DNA from 3 places in the Alcanivorax sp. genome. Region 1 is predicted to be linked to each of the others. Evidence: predicted binding sites of a transcription regulator. Region 1 holds the regulator's gene; each other region holds the start of a gene.

What was found. The regulator LexA, encoded in region 1, represses DNA repair genes until DNA is damaged. The targets are predictions, from matches to a motif close to TACTGTNTANNTANACAGTA.
Region 2: the regulator LexA is predicted to act here: its motif matches at 1,389-1,408, upstream of ruvC (crossover junction endodeoxyribonuclease RuvC).
Region 3: the regulator LexA is predicted to act here: its motif matches at 1,704-1,723, upstream of recA (recombinase RecA).

The regions. Positions count from the first base shown of each region.
Region 1 is NZ_CP080267.1:304,164-310,216, reverse strand. It holds gene topA (type I DNA topoisomerase) at 1-173, opposite strand, end outside; gene KZ772_RS01350 (universal stress protein) at 434-880, shown strand; gene KZ772_RS01345 (cyclic nucleotide-binding domain-containing protein) at 1,087-1,737, opposite strand; gene lexA (transcriptional repressor LexA) at 2,050-2,664, shown strand; gene KZ772_RS01335 (DUF1499 domain-containing protein) at 2,645-3,112, shown strand; gene KZ772_RS01330 (TatD family hydrolase) at 3,060-3,881, shown strand; gene KZ772_RS01325 (DUF6482 family protein) at 3,982-4,287, opposite strand; gene KZ772_RS01320 (glutaredoxin family protein) at 4,332-4,556, opposite strand; gene rlmKL (bifunctional 23S rRNA (guanine(2069)-N(7))-methyltransferase RlmK/23S rRNA (guanine(2445)-N(2))-methyltransferase RlmL) at 4,556-6,053, opposite strand, start outside.
Region 2 is NZ_CP080267.1:3,893,146-3,899,198, reverse strand. It holds gene ruvA (Holliday junction branch migration protein RuvA) at 205-804, opposite strand; gene ruvC (crossover junction endodeoxyribonuclease RuvC) at 825-1,343, opposite strand; gene KZ772_RS18180 (YebC/PmpR family DNA-binding transcriptional regulator) at 1,561-2,301, opposite strand; gene aspS (aspartate--tRNA ligase) at 2,367-4,130, opposite strand; gene KZ772_RS18170 (HU family DNA-binding protein) at 4,500-4,874, shown strand; gene KZ772_RS18165 (PA4642 family protein) at 5,069-5,368, shown strand; gene KZ772_RS18160 (hypothetical protein) at 5,676-6,053, shown strand, end outside.
Region 3 is NZ_CP080267.1:1,452,652-1,458,704, forward strand. It holds gene KZ772_RS06650 (regulatory protein RecX) at 126-593, opposite strand; gene recA (recombinase RecA) at 586-1,623, opposite strand; gene KZ772_RS06660 (CinA family protein) at 1,893-2,411, opposite strand; gene KZ772_RS06665 (wax ester/triacylglycerol synthase family O-acyltransferase) at 2,482-3,834, opposite strand; gene rnk (nucleoside diphosphate kinase regulator) at 4,228-4,608, shown strand; gene KZ772_RS06675 (bifunctional O-acetylhomoserine aminocarboxypropyltransferase/cysteine synthase) at 4,681-5,955, shown strand.

The DNA of each region.
Region 1 (6,053 bases):
GTGTAGGCCGCCTCTTTGGCGCGCTCCTGAGGGGTGCTCTTCTTGGAGCCACCACTGACCGGCAGATCGCGTACGTGGCCGACGCTGGACTTCACTACGAAGTCGTCGCCCAGGTAGCGGTTGATGGTCTTGGCCTTGGCAGGCGACTCCACAATAACAAGAGTTTTTCCCATTCTCAGGTTCTCAATGGCGGCGGTTTGTTGAACAGAGCGCACCGGCTACAGTGCCCCGATATGGCGGTCACACAGGCGGCGCCAGTCTTCTTCGGGCGCTATTTAGACAGCGCCGGTATGGCCGGGTCAAGCTCTGCTGCCTTTTTTAGTAGTAGACCAGAGAGAGGGTGTTGGGCAACCCTCCCGGTGAGAAACAGGTTCTGGCAACCCACTCAAAGAGCGTTATACTGCGGGAAAGACACCGTTTCAGGGAGAGAACCGTGACTAGCCCCTATCGCCGAATTCTGGTCGCCATTGATTGCAGTGATGAGTCTGCCCAGGTGTTGTCCCGGGCCGCCGGGGTGCTCTCTGGTAATGATGGCGAGCTGCATCTGATCCATGTAATCGAACCCCTGGCACTGGCCTATGGCGCCGATGTGCCCATGGATGTAACCGACCTGCAAAGCGGCCTGATGAAACAGGCCAGGGACACTGCCGACACCTACGCTGGCCGTTATCAGATCCCCGCCGAGAATGTCCACGTGGAGCTGGGCTCCATCGAAAAGACCATCCTCGACCAGGCAGACAAGCTGGGCGCCGACCTGATCGTAGTTGGCAGTCACACCCGCAGCGGCCTCGCCCTGCTCCTGGGCTCCACCGCCCGCGGCCTGGTGCCGGGGGCGCATTGTGATGTGTTGGCGGTGAAGGTTGATCAGAAGGGCAGTTAATAGTTAACAGTGAATAGTTAATAGCGCGCGTTCCAGCGCATGCCTGACTGAAACGTAAGAGGCCGCGCCCATAGCCTGGACGCGGCCTCTTACGTTCAGAAAGCAGAAACCTATTCCGCGAAACTGTTCACTGTTCACTGTTCACTGTTCACTGTTCACTGTTCACTGTTCACTGTTCACTGTTCACTGTTCACTATTAACTGCCTTCACGTTAGCTGCAACGCCCCCGTCCCTTCCGCTCCTTCTTCATTCCAGCGGCACAGCAGTTCCGCCAGACCCTGGGCCTGCACCTTGAGGGCGGCCAGTTCTTCACGGCTGCCTTTTTCCCCGTGAAAGACCGGTAGCTTGCGCATGGACTGGACCAGCTCGTGATCCGGGGATTGCATGCGTTTGACTTCCAGGGTCCAGCGAATGTGATGGACAATCATGTGGAAGAAAGCCAGCCGGGTGGTCAGTGAATAAGGACCCTCATCCTCATTGAACTCGTTGAAGTCCAGGCTTGCCAGCACGGCTTCACGGGCATTCTCGGATACCCTTATATTGGCGCTGCGCGGTGTCCCAAGCAGCATGGAAAGGGTACCGAAAACTTCACCCGGAGAAACATAATACAAGGGTGCTTCGTCAGCATGTTCCGAAAGTACTTCCAGTTGCCCCCGTAACAGGAAATACAGGGTGGAATCCACATCCCCGGCACGAATGACCGTGTCCCCCGAGCCGGCGACCCAAAGGCGGGTGTTGTGCTCAAGTTGAGAAAACTCATCTTGATCGTCGCGGGCAATTTCATTGAAAAACGGCACACCGGACAACAACTGCCGGATCCGTTGCTGGCCGAAGTCATTATTATTGGCCTGCTCCATCTACTATCCCCAGGTCTGATGGAATTGTTATCGGAAGATCTGGCGGCGAATCGACATAAAGACCCACAACCGTTATGACCTTCCTGCAATATGCTAGTGCGCGCGTCTTCACAGGGCAACGACATCCTCCCGAAACCGCCGAAAAACAGACAGGAACAACTGTTCAAATAGCACTGTTCATATTATCAGTACCTATGCTAGCATCGGTTTTGTAGCACTGTTTGTCAGCCAAGGCTGACAGCCTGGTTAGCCAGAAGCGTCGATGACGCCCGGGTATGGAACCGAAATCCTGCGGGAAACATGGAGAAGGTTATGAGCAGCAAACTCACCGATCGCCAGCAACAGGTGCTGGACTGTATCCGCGAATGCATCGCCGATACCGGTATGGCACCGACTCGCGCGGAAATTGCCGACATCATGGGCTTCCAGTCCAAGAATGCCGCCTCTGACCATCTGAGAGCGCTGGAGCGTAAAGGCTTCATAAAACTCCATAGTGACCGCTCCCGCGGCATCCAGTTACTCGACAATGCGTTCTGGTCGGAAGAAGAACTACCGGTAGTGGGCAAGGTAGCTGCCGGGGTCCCCATCGAGGCGATCGAAAATGTGGAGCGTACGGTTCCCGTGCCCCAGGGGCTGTTCAAGCAACGGCCTACCTACCTGCTGAAGGTACAGGGCGACAGCATGATCGAGGCGGGTATCTTCGACGGCGACCTGATTGCCGTGCGCAAATCCAACGTGGCTCGCTCCGGCGAGATCGTGGTTGCCCGCATTGACGAAGAAGTCACGGTGAAGACCCTAAAGTTGAACAAATCCAGCGCTACCCTGTTACCCGCCAATGAGGCGTACGAGCCCATTAAAGTGCCTGCCGATCAGCTGATCATCGAGGGTATTTTCGTGGGGCTGATCCGTGATCCGAATTCTTTCTAGTGCCATTCTGCTATTGATGAGTGCTGCCGCCATGTCCAATACGCATCTGCTCGCCCCCTGCCCGGATTCGCCCAACTGCGTGTCCAGTCTGGCTACGGATGAAGAGCGTCGGGTCGCGCCATTACAGGTAGCGGAAACCCGTAAGGCCAGCATGGCCCGTCTGCAGGCTCTGTTGCGCCAACTACCCCGTGTGGAGTTTGACGTGGTCGGCCAGTCCCGTATTCAGGCCCGTTTCTCCAGCCGGATACTGCGCTTCGTGGATGATGTGACCTTCTATGTCCGCGAAGACGGCGTGGTAGAAGTGCGCTCCGCCTCTCGAGTGGGCTACTGGGATTTAGGTGCCAACCGTCGTCGGGTAGAATCCCTGCGCGAACAACTGGCGGAGCAGGCTCCTGATGACAGCACCTCACAACACTTCTCCCGACAAGGCTCCCGTTCACTGGGCTGATATCGGCGTCAACCTGACCGACAAGCAATTCCGGGATGACCGGAATGAGGTGCTGGAACGAGCCCGCTCCGCCGGGGTGTCCTGGCAATTGCTCACCGGCACCAATGTAGACGAATCCCGTCAGGCCATGGCGCTGGCCAGTCAACACGACGATCTGTTCGCCACTGCAGGTTTACATCCCCACAGCGCCCGCTTCTACTCCCCGGCCCTGGAAAACGAACTGCGTGAACTGCTCAGCCAGCAGAACGTAAAGGCCGCCGGTGAGATGGGCCTGGATTTCAATCGCGACTTTTCCCCACGACCGGATCAGGAACGTGCCTTCGAGGCACAGCTGGCCCTGGCGGTGGAATACCGGCTACCAGTGTTCCTCCACGAACGTGATGCCCATGAGCGCTTCGCGCCCATCCTGAAAGCCTACCGGGACCATCTTGTTGGCGCAGTGGTTCACTGCTTTACCGGTTCCCGCCAGGCGCTTTTCGATTATCTCGATCTGGATTGCCACATCGGTATTACCGGCTGGGTCTGTGATGAGCGCCGGGGCAAGCCGCTGGCAGAGCTGGTGCACAATATTCCGGATAACCGGCTGTTGCTGGAAACCGATGCCCCCTATCTGCTGCCGCGGGATCTGCCAGAACCGCCCCCGAAGAAGCGACGCAATGAACCTTCATTGCTGCCCTGGGTCGGTAAACGGGTGGCGAGTTTGCGGGGGCAGGGTGTGGCCCAGGTGGCGGGCATGACGAGTGAAAACGCGCGATCGCTGTTCAGATAAGCGAAACCAGAACCCGTTGGAACTTTGCTCGCAAAGCGAAGTTTCCAGAGAGAGAGAGAACTCCACCAAGCCTTCGCCTTGCGAGCAAGGTGCCAACTGGTCAGGCCTGGCTTCGCCAGTGAAAGCGCACCCGTAGAGGCGGGATCACCTCTCCTTCCGGCTGGCCAACCATTTCCGCATGGGCGGAATGATGCAGCAGATGGGCCGTGCCAGTGGACAGGGTCTGGAGCTGGTTATTGGCGTGTTCGGGACCGTTGAAACGCATGATCTTACCGCTGTCGTCGGCCACCCAGTACCAGGTATCACCTAAGCGGACCTTGAGGGTGCACACGGACAGGCAGGCCGAGAAGATTTCGACTTCATCGGCCTGGCGCTTGTGGAGTTTCTTTGGGCTGATGGTCTTCATAGCAGCAATCATGAGCCTGCCGCTGTGAAGCCCGCATCAATCACTCAACCAGCCAGAAATTGCTGCACATCCAGCAGACTGAATGGCCAGCCAAGTTCCCGGCCCTCTTTCATCAGCACGGGAATGCGCTCGCCATAACGGGCCAGCAATTCATCGTCTTCCGCCACATCAACCAGTGTCAGGGTGAGATCCGGTGCCACAGTAGACACCAGCTCACGGGCCTGCTCACAGAGATGGCAGCCCACCGTGGTATAAAGCACTACGCTCATCAGTCCTCCACATGCCGAATGGCATAGCAGACATGAATCCTGTCATTCCGGCGGAAATCCTCCGGGATGCTCCAGCGGGAAATATCGTCTACCTGATACCACTTGCTGATACTCGGGTCGAGTTCGAAACGGCGGTAGTTGCAGGAAAAATACAGCACCCCGCCCGGCTCCAGCCGGCGCATGATCTTGCGGATCAGCTCGCCATGGTGCTCTTCCACCACGAAGTCACTGCGCGACTTGTTGTTGGAAAAGGTGGGCGGATCACAGAACACCAGATCAAACTGCTCCTGGCATTCGTCCAGCCAGCGCATGGTATCGGCGCGTACCAGCTCGTGTTGGTCGGTGGAGAACCCATTGGCGGCCAGATTGGAGGCCGCCCATTCCAGGTAGCGCTTGGAGGCATCCACGGTGACCGTGCGTTTCGCGCCCCCCACAGCGGCATGCACGGTGGCCGAGCCGGTGTAGGCAAACAGGTTGAGGAAGCGCTTGCCGCTGGCTTCCTCGGCAATCTTCAGCCGGGTGGGCCGGTGATCGAGGAACAGGCCGGTGTCCAGATAGTCCTGCAGGTTGATGAGCAGATGCGCCTGCCCTTCCCGCACCAGCCGATAACGTCCCTGGCCATCCAGCTTCTGATACTGTTGGTTGCCTTTCTGGCGCTCCCGGGTACGCAGATGCACCTGCTCCCGATGCACGCCCAGGGCGGCCCGCACGGCGGTTACCGCCAGATCCCGGCGCTGTTTGGCCTTCTCCGGGTCCACGGTTTTCGGCGCCTTGAATTCCTGCACTAGCACCTGATCGCCATAGATATCCACCGCCACATTGAACTCGGGCAAATCCCGGTCGTAGAGGCGATAGCACTGGATATCTTCGCGTTCCAGCCAGCGACGCAGGTGTTTGCCATTCTTGCGCAGGCGGTTGACCAGCGGCTGCGCCCCTTCCGGCACCTCAAAGGCAGATGACTCGGCGATGGTCACCACCTCCACCGGGGCCGGCTGGCGAGAGTGATACAGGCGAATGAAGTTGTTAAACGGCCCGTTCTTTAGTCGCCACTGGCTCTGCAGATCCATACCCGAGCGATCCATGACTTCCGCATCGGCTCCCAGCAACACCGCCTGCCAGTTCGGCGCCAGCCTGGCCAGCAAACGACCCAGGGCAAAATGCAGCCAGCCGGCCTGTTGCTGTTCATCCAGACGCTCGCCCCAGGGCGGATTGGCCACCAGCAGGCCCTGATCGGCAAAATCCCGGGGACGCAGGGCACCCAGTTCACGGCGTTCGAAGTGAATGGCCTGGCGAACCCCCGCCCGCTCCGCATTCTGCTGAGCCAGTTGGATAGCCCGGCCGTCCACATCGAACCCCTTCATGGACATCTCCGGGAGCGGTTGGCGGGCACTTTCAGCGGCCTCGTCCATGGCGTCCTGCCAGAGCTGGCGGCGACAGCCCCGCCATTGCTGGAAGCCGTAATGCTTGCGCTGGGCACCGGCCGCCCAGCCAGCGGCA
Region 2 (6,053 bases), 380 kb from region 1:
AGGTGCCGTGCCAAACAAAAAAGGTCTTTGCCCGCGTTTTACTGCCGATTTCGCTATGCAAGCATAGCTTCCTACAAAAAGAAAAACCTTTCTTTGCTGCAACACCATTTGCGACCCATAGCGTGTATTCGCGCCCTCTGAAACGAAGTCGCCAGACCCAATCCGCTCGCGTTGCATCTTGAAACTTGCCTCTTGCAACCCCAATCAGCGCGCCAGGCTTTTCAGCGCCTGCCGGATTAGTTGCTCGCTGCTGGCACCCTCTTCCGCCACCTTGCCAACGGCAGCGGCGGCATCCTTGTTGCGATAACCCAGTGCCTCCAGGGCGGCAATGGCGTCAGAACGGGCATCGTCAGGCTGTGCCAGTGACACCTGACCCGGCAGGGAGATGGGACCACCATCAATCTTGTCGAGCCGGTCCCGCATTTCGATGACCAGTCGTTCGGCGGTTTTCTTGCCGATACCCGGCACCTTCACCAGCGAGGTGGTGTCCTGATCGTGAATGCACTGGGCCAGGCGGTCTGCCTCGATACCGGAAAGAATCGCCAGGGCCATTTTCGGGCCGACGCCGTTGACCTTAATTAGCGCCCGAAACAGCTCGCGCTCATAGCGATCCGCAAAGCCATACAATAACTGGGCATCTTCACGCACCACGAAATGGGTATGCAGGGTCAGCGGCTCGCCTGTCTCCGGCAGGCCGTAAAACACTGTCATGGGGGCTTCCACTTCGTAGCCCACCCCGTTCACATCCAACAGCAGCACCGGGGGGCGCTTCTCGAGCAGGGTTCCGCGCAGTTGTCCTATCATTGCTGTGTTATCACCGTCTTTTACCGTATTCGTCCATTTCTTACCGCCGTGGCGCCGCCCATGCGAGCCAGGGACACGCGCATGTGGGCATGACACAGGGCAATGGCCAGAGCGTCGGCCGCGTCTTCCTGGGGCCGTTTTTCCAGGCCGAGCAGGTATTTGACCATTTCCGCCACCTGCCCCTTTTCGGCGCCACCTCGCCCTACCACCGCCTGCTTTACCTGACGGGCAGAGTATTCAAACACCGGCAGGGAGGCCTGCATCACTGCCGCAATGGCAGCCCCCCTGGCCTGACCCAGTTTCAGGGCGGAATCCGCGTTGCGAGCCATGAACACCTTTTCAATACTCACTTCCGCCGGACCGTATTCCAGCACCACCTGATGGATACCGGTGAAGATCTCGCCCAGGCGAGGGGGGATTTCCTTGTGGGTCGTGGCAATGGTGCCAAAAGCCACCGCCCGGCTGCGGTTACCCACCTGCTCCACCAACCCGTAGCCGGTGCGCCGGGAGCCGGGGTCGATCCCCAGTAGTAATGCCATAAGCCACTGACCCGAAGATAAAAAGCTGGCTCAGTTGTACCTGACCGCTGTCCATATGTCCAGTTGAAGCAGCTTCTAGCTTCTAGCTTCTAGCTTCTAGCTTCTAGCTTCTAGCAGGATTGTGGCCCGGCCCGAAGGATGCGCAAGCCAAATAGCAAAAAACCCCGACTCTGCGGGGTTTTTGCTTTCCTCGAAGCTAGCAGCTCACAGCTAGTAGCTATTCCTCTTCTTCCGCCGGCCAGCTGGCGTTGGTGTAGACGTTCTGCACGTCGTCCAGATCTTCCAGCATGTCGATCATCTTCTGCACGGTTTCCGCGGTGTCCGCATCCATCTCCGCTTCCGTGGAGGGGTGCATGGTCACTTCCGCGTCGGCGAATTCCAGACCGGCTTCGCGCAGGGCATCGATCACGTCACCGAACTGCTTGTCCGGGGTGGTGATGACCAGGAAGCTGCCGTCATCGTTTTCTTCCACGTCCTCGGCACCGGCTTCCAGGGCCACTTCCATCAGCCGTTCTTCGTCCACCCCGGGCTCGAAAAAGATCTCACCACGCTTGCTGAACAGGAAGGCCACGGAGCCGCTGGTGCCCAGGTTACCGGCAAACTTGGAGAATGCATGACGCACCTCGGCTACGGTTCTGTTCACGTTGTCGGTCATGGTTTCCACCAGTACCGCCACGCCACCCTTGCCGTAGCCTTCGTAGGTGATCTCTTCCATGTTGCCATCGTCATCACCGCCGGCACCGCGCTTGATGGCCCGGTCGATGGTGTCGCGGGTCATGTTCTGACCCAGCGCCTTGTCCACCGCTGCCCGCAGGCGCGGGTTGTCCGCCGGTTCACCGCCGCCCATTCTGGCCGCCACGGTGATTTCGCGAATCAGTTTGGTAAAGATCTTACCGCGCTTGGCATCCTGGGCCGCCTTGCGATGCTTGATGTTGGCCCATTTACTATGTCCTGCCATGGTGTCTCCCGTAGTTGCTACGAACAGACCGGCGCGAGCAGGTCGCGCCGCCGGTTGTTATTGAATTAGCTGTCTTCCTTGCGAACCTGCACACCCACTTCACGCAGCTGCTTGCTGTCCACCGGTGACGGTGCATTGGTCATCATGCAGGAGGCGGTCTGGGTTTTCGGGAAGGCGATCACGTCGCGGATAGAGTCACAGCCGGTCATCAGCATAACCATGCGATCCAGACCGAAGGCCAGGCCACCATGTGGCGGCGCGCCATATTTCAGGCCATCAAGCAGGAAGCCGAACTTTTCGTCAGCCTCTTCCTCGGAAATGCCCAGCGCCTCGAACACGGTGCGTTGCATGGCCGGGTTGTGGATACGGATGGAACCGCCACCCAGCTCGGTGCCGTTGAGCACCATGTCATAGGCACGGGACAGCGCCCCTTCCGGGTTGCTCTTCAGCTCTTCCGGGCTGCAGCTGGGCATGGTGAAGGGGTGATGCAGCGCGTAGTACTGGCCGTCATCCTCTTCAAACATGGGGAAGTCCACCACCCACAACGGCGCCCAGTCGCCCTCGACCAGGTTCAGGTCGTGACCCACCTTCACGCGCAGCGCACCCAGCGCTTCGTTGACAATCTTGGCCTTGTCAGCACCGAAGAAGATCAGGTCGCCGGTCTCGGCGCCGGTGCGCTCAAGAATGCCCTGGATGGCGTCTTCGGTTAGGAATTTAAGGATCGGCGACTGCAAACCCTCAGCACCGGCAGCCAGATCGTTGACCTTGATATAGGCCAGACCCTTGGCACCGTAGATGCTGACAAACTTGGTATAGCCGTCGATATCCTTGCGCGACAGGCTGCAACCCCCCGGTACTTTCATGGCCGCCACACGCCCTTTCGGATCGTTGGCCGGGCCGGAGAACACCTTGAAGTCCACACCGGCCAGCAGGTCAGCGATGTCGATCAGTTCCAGCGGGATACGCAGGTCCGGCTTGTCGGAACCAAAACGCTGCATGGCTTCCGAGAACGGCATGCGCGGAAAGTCCGGCAGCTCCACATCGAGCAGTTCCTTGAACACCGAGCGCACCATGCGCTCGGTGATGCCCATGATGTCCTCTTCCTCCACGAAGGAGGCTTCCAGGTCGATCTGGGTGAATTCCGGCTGACGATCGGCGCGCAGATCCTCGTCGCGGAAGCACTTGGCGATCTGGTAGTAACGATCGAAGCCGGCCACCATCAGCAGCTGCTTGAACAGCTGCGGCGACTGCGGCAGCGCGAAGAAACTGCCGGGGTGGGTACGGCTGGGCACCAGGTAATCCCGGGCGCCTTCCGGGGTTGCCCGAGTCAGAATGGGGGTTTCCACATCCATGAACCCTTCGCCTTCCAGGAAGGCGCGGACCACGTGGGTCAGGCGCGAACGGAACTGGAAGTTGCGCAGCACTTCCGGGCGACGCAGGTCCATATAACGGTACTTGAGACGCACCTCTTCACCGGCGCCGCCATGCGCATCCAGCTCGAACGGCGGGGTTTGTGCCTCATTGAGGATGGTCAGTTCCTTGCCCAGCACTTCGATATCGCCGGTGGACATCTTGCTGTTGCGCACCGCTTCATCGCGCATGCGCACCAGCCCGGTCAGGCGCACTACGTACTCGCTGCGAACCTTGTCGGCCAGCGCAAAGGCTTCCACGGTGTCCGGATCGAACACCACCTGCACCAGACCATTACGGTCGCGCAGGTCCAGGAAAATCACCCCACCGTGGTCACGGCGGCGACTGACCCAACCGCAAAGCTCAACTGTTTCTCCATCGTGGGAGGCTCGCAAATCACCGCAATAATGGCTTCGCATGCTTAACTTCCGCTTGTATTTCTGAGGGCGCTACCCGGAGCCGACCGCATCTGTCGGCAGCGCTGGTCCCCGGGTCGCTGAAAAAGGCGCCACAGTATAGCGATTCCACCGCCTGCGAGCCATGCCGGGGGGCGATTCCCTGCCAAACAGGCCACATCCGCCCTTTTTTTGTTGAAAGTCCGTAAAAAATAGTGGTTTGACGGCTTGTGCAGTGAAAATTCATGGCATATAACAGATGCGAACCAATTCAGTGGCCCTCTGAGTTTGCGCAGTCCAGGGGCGTACCTGACAGGGAAGCAAGACCGGTTCCCCGCCGTTCGGCGGAGACACACATTCTCAGGAAGACACAAAACAAGGGGTAAGTAATCCATGGCTGCAAAGAAAAAGACAGCTGCCAAAGCCACCAGCGCTACTGCGGCTCGCAAGGTTAAAACCATCACCGAACCGATGAACAAGACCCAGATCGTTAACCAGATCAGCGATACCACCGGCCTGACCAAGAAAGACGTCAACGCCGTATTCGATGAGCTGGCCGACATCATGGAAGGTCATCTGAAGAAACGCGGTGCTGGTCAGTTCACCCTGCCGGGCCTGATGAAGATCGTCACCCAGAAAAAACCCGCCACCAAAGCACGCAAGGGCATTAACCCGTTTACTGGCGAAGAAACCACTTTCGCCGCCAAGCCGGCCCGCACCATGGTAAAAGTGCGTCCGCTGAAAAAGCTCAAGGACATGGCATCCTGATGCCACTTGCCACCGCCGGGTTTCGGCCCGGCGGTTGACCTTCTCTCTCCTCCTCCTCTGGCCCCTGGCCATCCCAGCCTCTATAATCCGCGCCCACTGATAGCACGCTGACTGACCCTGGTTGTTTTCTGGCCAACCACAGCCACCCCGAGGCGCCAGCATTCAGCCCCTGTAAAAAATCAAGGAGCGCGCCCATGGCAGAGCGTAAAGACAAGAAAAAGGTGATCGGCGAGCCGATGACCGATGAACAGATCAAGGTTTTCCTGGATTTCTCCAGCGAAGAAGGGGTGAACGCCGACTTCCACGTGCTCGAGAAAGCCTACCGGGCCCTGCGGGCCGAAGATTTCGGGCGTTTCATCGGGTTCTTCCTGGAACAGGGCCGGGATCTCAATGCCCGGGACCCCCAAGGCCGTACCCTGCTGGCTCATATCGACAGCCACCCGAAGTGCAGCGACTACGCCCAGTTGCTGCGTGATGCCGGCGGCACCCGCTAGGATTTACCCCGCGCCGCCTGACCTTCTGTCGGGCGGCAACCTTCCAGATACATTTCCCAAGAAAAATACATACCCTCAGGAACTTGTCCACCGTCCAAGCCCATGGCATTGTTAATGCCATTACAAGGGCTATCGGGGCCCGGCGACCATGTCGCCTCTAAAAACGGGGTATAGGGAAAGCCAGAAACGGCTTTTCTGTCGTTATTGTAGCATCTGTCTGCAGCAGGCATTTCGCGACAATAATGGCCACAAGTTGTATTTCATACCCTGATAAAACACACAACAACAACAAGAGCTGTAAACCATCATGACAGCATATCCTCAACGGTTCTGGCATTCCCTGTGTCTGATCGCGCTTTGTGCATTGAGCTTGCAACTCCATGCGGCACGCGACGACGACTACGATGACGAAATGGACGAAGTGACCGCAGAAGAACTGCAAATGCAGGAAATCCCGGTGGATGAGCGCATCTTCCAGGAAAAGTGGAACGAAGTCCCCTACAAGAAAAGCTACTTCACCTACACCGACGCTCAAATCCGCGAGAAGTGGGATTATTTGATGCGCGGCCTGAAAGTGCCTTATCCCTCCGCGGACTACATGCGTACCCAGTTCAAGAAATACCCGTTCATGTCAGAAGACATCCAGAACTGGGATGGCAAGGATTACGATGGTCTGGAACGCCGC
Region 3 (6,053 bases), 1.1 Mb from region 1:
TGGAGCTTTGCTCGCAAGGCGAAGGGGCGAATGAATCCAAGTGCCTGCTGAAATCTTCGCTTTGCGAGCAAAGCTCCAACGGGGTAAAGGTATGAAAAGTAATGATGGGAGTGCGAGGGAACGAACTACAACTCGTCGTCCGGTGAGCCATCCAGTGCAGCAAAGCTCTGCTCAGCATCGAAACCCCGCTGTTGCAGGAACCGGAGCTGGCGGGCCTTTTCTTTCTGATCCTTGCCCGGGTACTGACGAAAGCGCCGGGCCCGCACGTCCCGGGCCAGGGCGAACCAGTCCACCTCTGCCTCCTCCAGAGCCTGGGCAATCAGTTCATTGTCCACGCCCTTGAGTTGCAGCTCCTGGCGGATTCGCAATGCACCCTGCCCTCGCTCAATCCGGGAGCGCACAAAAAAACCGGCAAAGCGCCGGTCATCGATAAAGCCATGTTCTTCACACCAGGCCATCACGGTGTTAAGCGCCGGATGCTCACCCACCTTGCTGCGCAGCTTGGTTTCCAGCTCGCGGCGGGCATGATCCCGACGCGCCAGCAGGCTGACAGCCCGCTGGCGCAGTTCGGATTCAGTGAGCGGTTCACTCATTACCGACTTCAGCTTCCTCTTCCTTGGCAGCCGGAGCCTCACTGGGATCAGGCAGCAGGCGGGCACGGATTTCCTGCTCGATTTCCTCGGCGATGGCCGGGTTCTCCCGCAGGAAATCACAGGCGTTCTGTTTGCCCTGGCCGATCTTGTCGCCCTTGTAGGCATACCAGGCACCGGATTTATCCACCAGCCCCTGCTGCACACCCAGGTCCAGGACTTCGCCCAGCTGGTTGATCCCCTGGCCGTAAAGAATCTGGAACTCGGCCTGACGGAACGGCGGTGATACCTTGTTCTTCACCACCTTGACCCGGGTTTCGTTACCGGTGACTTCATCCCCCTGTTTCACTGCCCCGATGCGACGAATATCCAGGCGCACGGAGGAGTAGAACTTGAGGGCATTACCGCCGGTGGTAGTTTCCGGGTTACCGAACATCACACCGATCTTCATACGGATCTGGTTGATGAACACCACCAGAGTATTGGCATTTTTCACGTTACCGGTGATCTTGCGCAGGGCCTGACTCATCAGACGAGCCTGCAGACCCACATGGGCATCGCCCATTTCACCTTCGATTTCCGCCTTGGGCACCAGGGCCGCCACGGAATCCACGATCACCACATCCACGGCGCCGGAACGTACCAGCATGTCGGTGATTTCCAGCGCCTGCTCGCCGGTGTCCGGCTGGGACACGATCAGGTCATCCACATTGACGCCCAGTTTTTCCGCGTAATCCGGGTCCAGCGCGTGCTCTGCATCCACAAAGGCACAGGTGGCGCCTTTTTTCTGCGCCTGGGCAATCACACTGAGAGTCAGGGTGGTTTTACCGGAGGATTCCGGCCCGTAGATTTCCACGATACGCCCTTTCGGCAGACCGCCAATCCCCAGAGCGATGTCCAGTCCCAGAGAGCCGGTGGAAATGGACGGCATGCGCTCGCGCTTGCGATCGCCCATGCGCATGACGGAACCCTTGCCGAATTGACGCTCGATCTGTGACAGCGCCGCAGACAGCGCCTTACCTTTATCGCTCATGTGACCCCTCTCCGTTAACTGGTGCGTCATTCATTGACGGCGACCGTATTGTGCCTTGTCGGATCTGACCTTTTAGTCAGCACTGACAATATGGACAGTATTATGAACAGCTATTGCGGCTCATTGCAACCCCGCCAGCCGGGGCTGCTTGCAGGCTAATGCGGTATCAACGTCATCAGTGCGGTAAACCGTTGATTTTCCATGCCTGGCCCCTTGCAGGAAGCATCGGCGATGCCTGGCAAGGAAGGCGTGCAAGATGTACCAGGCGTTCAATGCCCGGTGGATGAAAACGATTGTGGCGACTTCAGGCGCGCATTCAAGCCCCGAATGGCTTCCAGGATAGTCTGCTGACGGACGGCATTCCGGTCACCCGGAAAATGGAAACATTGCGCGTCGGCATGCCCATTCGGCTGCCCCCAGCCAATCCAGACCGTACCCACCGGCTTGTCCGGGGTGCCACCATCCGGGCCGGCGATGCCGGTCACCGCCATGCTTACCTGCCCACGGGAATGACGAAGCGCACCGAGCGCCATCTCCAGCGCCGTGTCTTCACTGACTGCACCGGTGCGCTCCAGCGTCGCGGCCTGCACCCCGAGCATGTCCTGCTTGGCCTCATTGGAGTACGTTACAAAGCCCCGCTCGAACCAGCGGGAAGAACCGGCAATGGCTGTCAGCGTCTGGGCAATGCCACCACCGGTGCAAGACTCAGCGGTGACCACCATGATGGACTGCTGTATCAGCTGCTCTGCCAGTTGCCGCGCGGCCTGGGCAATGTCGTCGTGATGCACGGTGTCTCCGGGAATATCCTGCCAGCGAACCCGCAAGATACCACTGCCCGCCCGCACCGCCCAAGGCGCGTTATTCCAGCTCTGCCAGCGAGGCCTCGAAATAATCCAGGAAACGCTGGATGTGCGGCAGGGTATCGCGACAACCGATGACCCCGAATTCCAGGCTGTCCTTGTAGCTCACCACGGTGATATTCAGCGCGTAACCGTGCAGCACAAGGGACACCGGGTAAGAGGCCAGCAACTCCGCGCCGTTGAAATACAGGGTTTCCTTCGGCCCCGGCACATTGGAGATCACCAGATTGAACATGGGGCTGACCCTGCCCGACAGGCCCGTCACCTGCCCCAGCGAGAGAGGCATATTGGTCATCACCGTATAGACGTCGATATCCGCCTTCTGCATTTCACCCAGACGGGTTTTCACCGCCTGCATGGATTCCTGAATGGCAACCAGCCGCCCCAGCGGGCTGGCAATGTGGGTGGCCAGGCTCACCTGCACTGTGGTGATGGCATTGCCGCCGCCTTCGGCCTGGTCAGCGCTACGCAGTGACACCGGCACCTGAGCCACCAGCGGCTCCGCGGGCAAGGCATCCAGCGATTCCAGGTAACGACGCATGGCGCCACCACACATGGCCAGAAAAATGTCGTTGACGGTGCCGTTGTGCTTTTTTGCGGCAGCCTTGATACGCGGCAGCGACCAGGACTGGGCGGCAAATCGGCGGGCGCCAGTGACGCGACGATTCAGGACTGTCTTCGGAGCCCGGTAGATGGTTTTCACGTTGCTTTCTTTGGGCAAACGCAGCAGATCCACCAGTTGCCCGGCACCCCGGCGCACACTGCCCATGCCATCCAGCACACCCGCCTTGGCGGCCACGGCCACGTTTTTCTTACGCGGCTTTTTACGGCTGTCCCACTCCCCGGACCAGGGTGCCGGCAGACGCTCATCGGCACTGGAGGCAAAGCGCGACTGCATCAGATGCATACCGGCCATGCCATCCACCATAGAATGGTGCATCTTGGTGTAAAGGGCGAAGCGGTTGCCTTCCAACCCTTCGATCAGATAGCTCTCCCACAGGGGCCGACTCGGATCCAGACGTTGGGCATGCAGGCGCGACACCAGCGCCAGCAACTCCCGCACCCGCCCCGGACGCGGCAGCGCCGAATGGCGCACGTGGTAATCGATATCAAAATTCTTGTCGTCCACCCAGGTCGCATCCAGCCGACCCGGCAGGCGGGACTGGATCTTCTGACTGAAGGGCCGGCACACCCCATCCACCTCAACCATGTAGCGATAGACGCTTTCCATGTAGTCGCTAGGGGCATCCTCCGGCACCGCGAACAGGGCCAGCCCCCCCACATGCATGGGCGTCTCGCGGGTTTCCATCATCAGCCAGCCGGAATCCATAATGGATAATTTTCGCGCCATCCCGATCTCCTTATTGTTATGTGCCACAGGCAAGGTTCATCCTGCGGGAGAAATCTGCCAATAGCCAAATCATCCATATTCAAGACAAAACAGCATTATGAGATTCGTTGCTTTTGGTTATTGGCCAAGGCACAGCCGTTTACTTATTCGACGCCAACCATCCCGGGGCCTGGAGAACACTGGACAAAATATCCGGCTCTGCTAATCTCGCACCATGAACCCGGTTCGCACAGTAATTGATGCCTCCGACGGCCCGACCCCGTCCCGCACTGCCAGCGCTTTCGCCCTGGTTGCGAGCACCCCTGCCTTTCTCTCCTGACGCCGAACACCCGACGGAAACCGGGGGTTCGGCGCCCCCGGCAAACACACCATTAACACCGTCAGGAGAACACCATGAATACGCTACCCCCGATCACCGTCAGCACCGCCGACCGTGATCGCCTTTTTGCCGTGCTGGATAACTTCAAGGGCGACTCGGATCAGATCGATTATCTCTACAATGAACTGGCCCGCGCCCAGTTTGTTGAGGCTGATGCCATGCCGGAAGACGTGGTAACCCTGGGCAGCCGCTTGCGGTTTCGCAATGAAGCCAGCGGCAAGGAACACGAACGGGTACTGACCCTGCCCCACGAGACACAGATCGTCAGCGACGCCATTTCCATTCTTACCCCAGCCGGAGCGGCCCTGCTGGGCCTGAAGGTGGGTGACGAGATACGTTGGCCTCACCAGGGACATTTTTTGCGGTTACAGCTGCTGTCAGTAAGCCGGACATAACGCCGGATAACCAGACCACAGTTTGATACGCTCTGACACTGACTCACTCATACAACAACACAAGGACTGCTCATGAAGATGGAAACCCTTGCCGTGCGTGCCGGCTTTCAGGTGGACCCCACCACCAAGGCGGTGGTGACGCCGATCTACCAGACCACGTCCTATGCCTTCGACAACACCCAGCACGGTGCGGATCTGTTTGACCTGAAGGTGCCCGGGAATATTTATACCCGCATCATGAACCCCACCAATGCGGTGCTGGAAGAACGGGTCGCAGCCATGGAAGGGGGCGTCGGCGCCCTGGCGGTGGCCTCCGGCATGGCCGCCATCGAGTATGCGCTGGAAACCATTACCGAAGTCGGCGACAACATCGTCACCACCAGCAAACTCTACGGTGGCACCTACAACTTCTTTGCGCACAGCCTGCCGCGCCGCGGCATTGAAGCACGCTTTGTCAGCCATGATGATTTCGATGCGCTTGCCGCATCCATTGATGACAACACCAAGGCCGTCTTTTGCGAATCTGTGGGCAACCCCGCCGGCAATATTGTCGACATTGAACGCCTGGCCGAAGTGGCCCATCAGGCCGGCGTACCACTTATCGTCGACAATACCGTGGCCACGCCCTACCTGTGGCGGCCCATCGAGCACGGTGCGGATATCGTGGTCCACTCGTTGACCAAATATATGGGCGGGCACGGCAACTCCGTTGCAGGGGTGATTGTGGATTCCGGGAAATTCCCCTGGACCAAACACAAAGAGCGTTTTCGGGTACTGAACGAACCCGATCCGTCCTACCACGGTGTGGTCTACACCGAAGCCCTCGGTGAAGCGGCCTTCATCGGCCGTGCCCGGGTGGCACCATTACGCAACACCGGCGCGGCCCTGAGCCCGTTCAATACCTTCCTGATTCTGCAGGGTATCGAAACCCTGCCGCTGCGCATGGATCGCCACTGCGAAAACGCCCAGAAAGTTGCCGAGTTCCTGCGCGACCACCCCCAGGTCAACTGGGTGAACTACGCAGGTCTGCCGGAAAGCCCGGACAATGAACTGGCGCAAAAATACATGAATGGTCGCGCGTCCGGGATTCTCAGCTTCGGCATTGAGGGCGGGCAGGAAGCCGGCGCCAAATTCATTGATGCGCTGCAACTGATCCTGCGACTGGTGAACATCGGCGATGCCCGTTCGCTGGCCTGTCACCCGGCCTCCACGACCCATCGTCAGCTGGATGACAAGGAACTGGCCAACGCCGGCGTCAGCCGCGAAATGGTGCGCCTGTCCATCGGTATCGAGCACATTGACGATATCCTGGCAGACATCAGCCAGGCCCTGGACGCCGCACGCTAAAACAAGGCATAACGCGGCACCACCGGTAATGACAGGCAAATTCTCAGAAGCGCCGTTGGAGCTTTGCTCGCAAAGCGAAGCTTCAACGGTACCTGCCA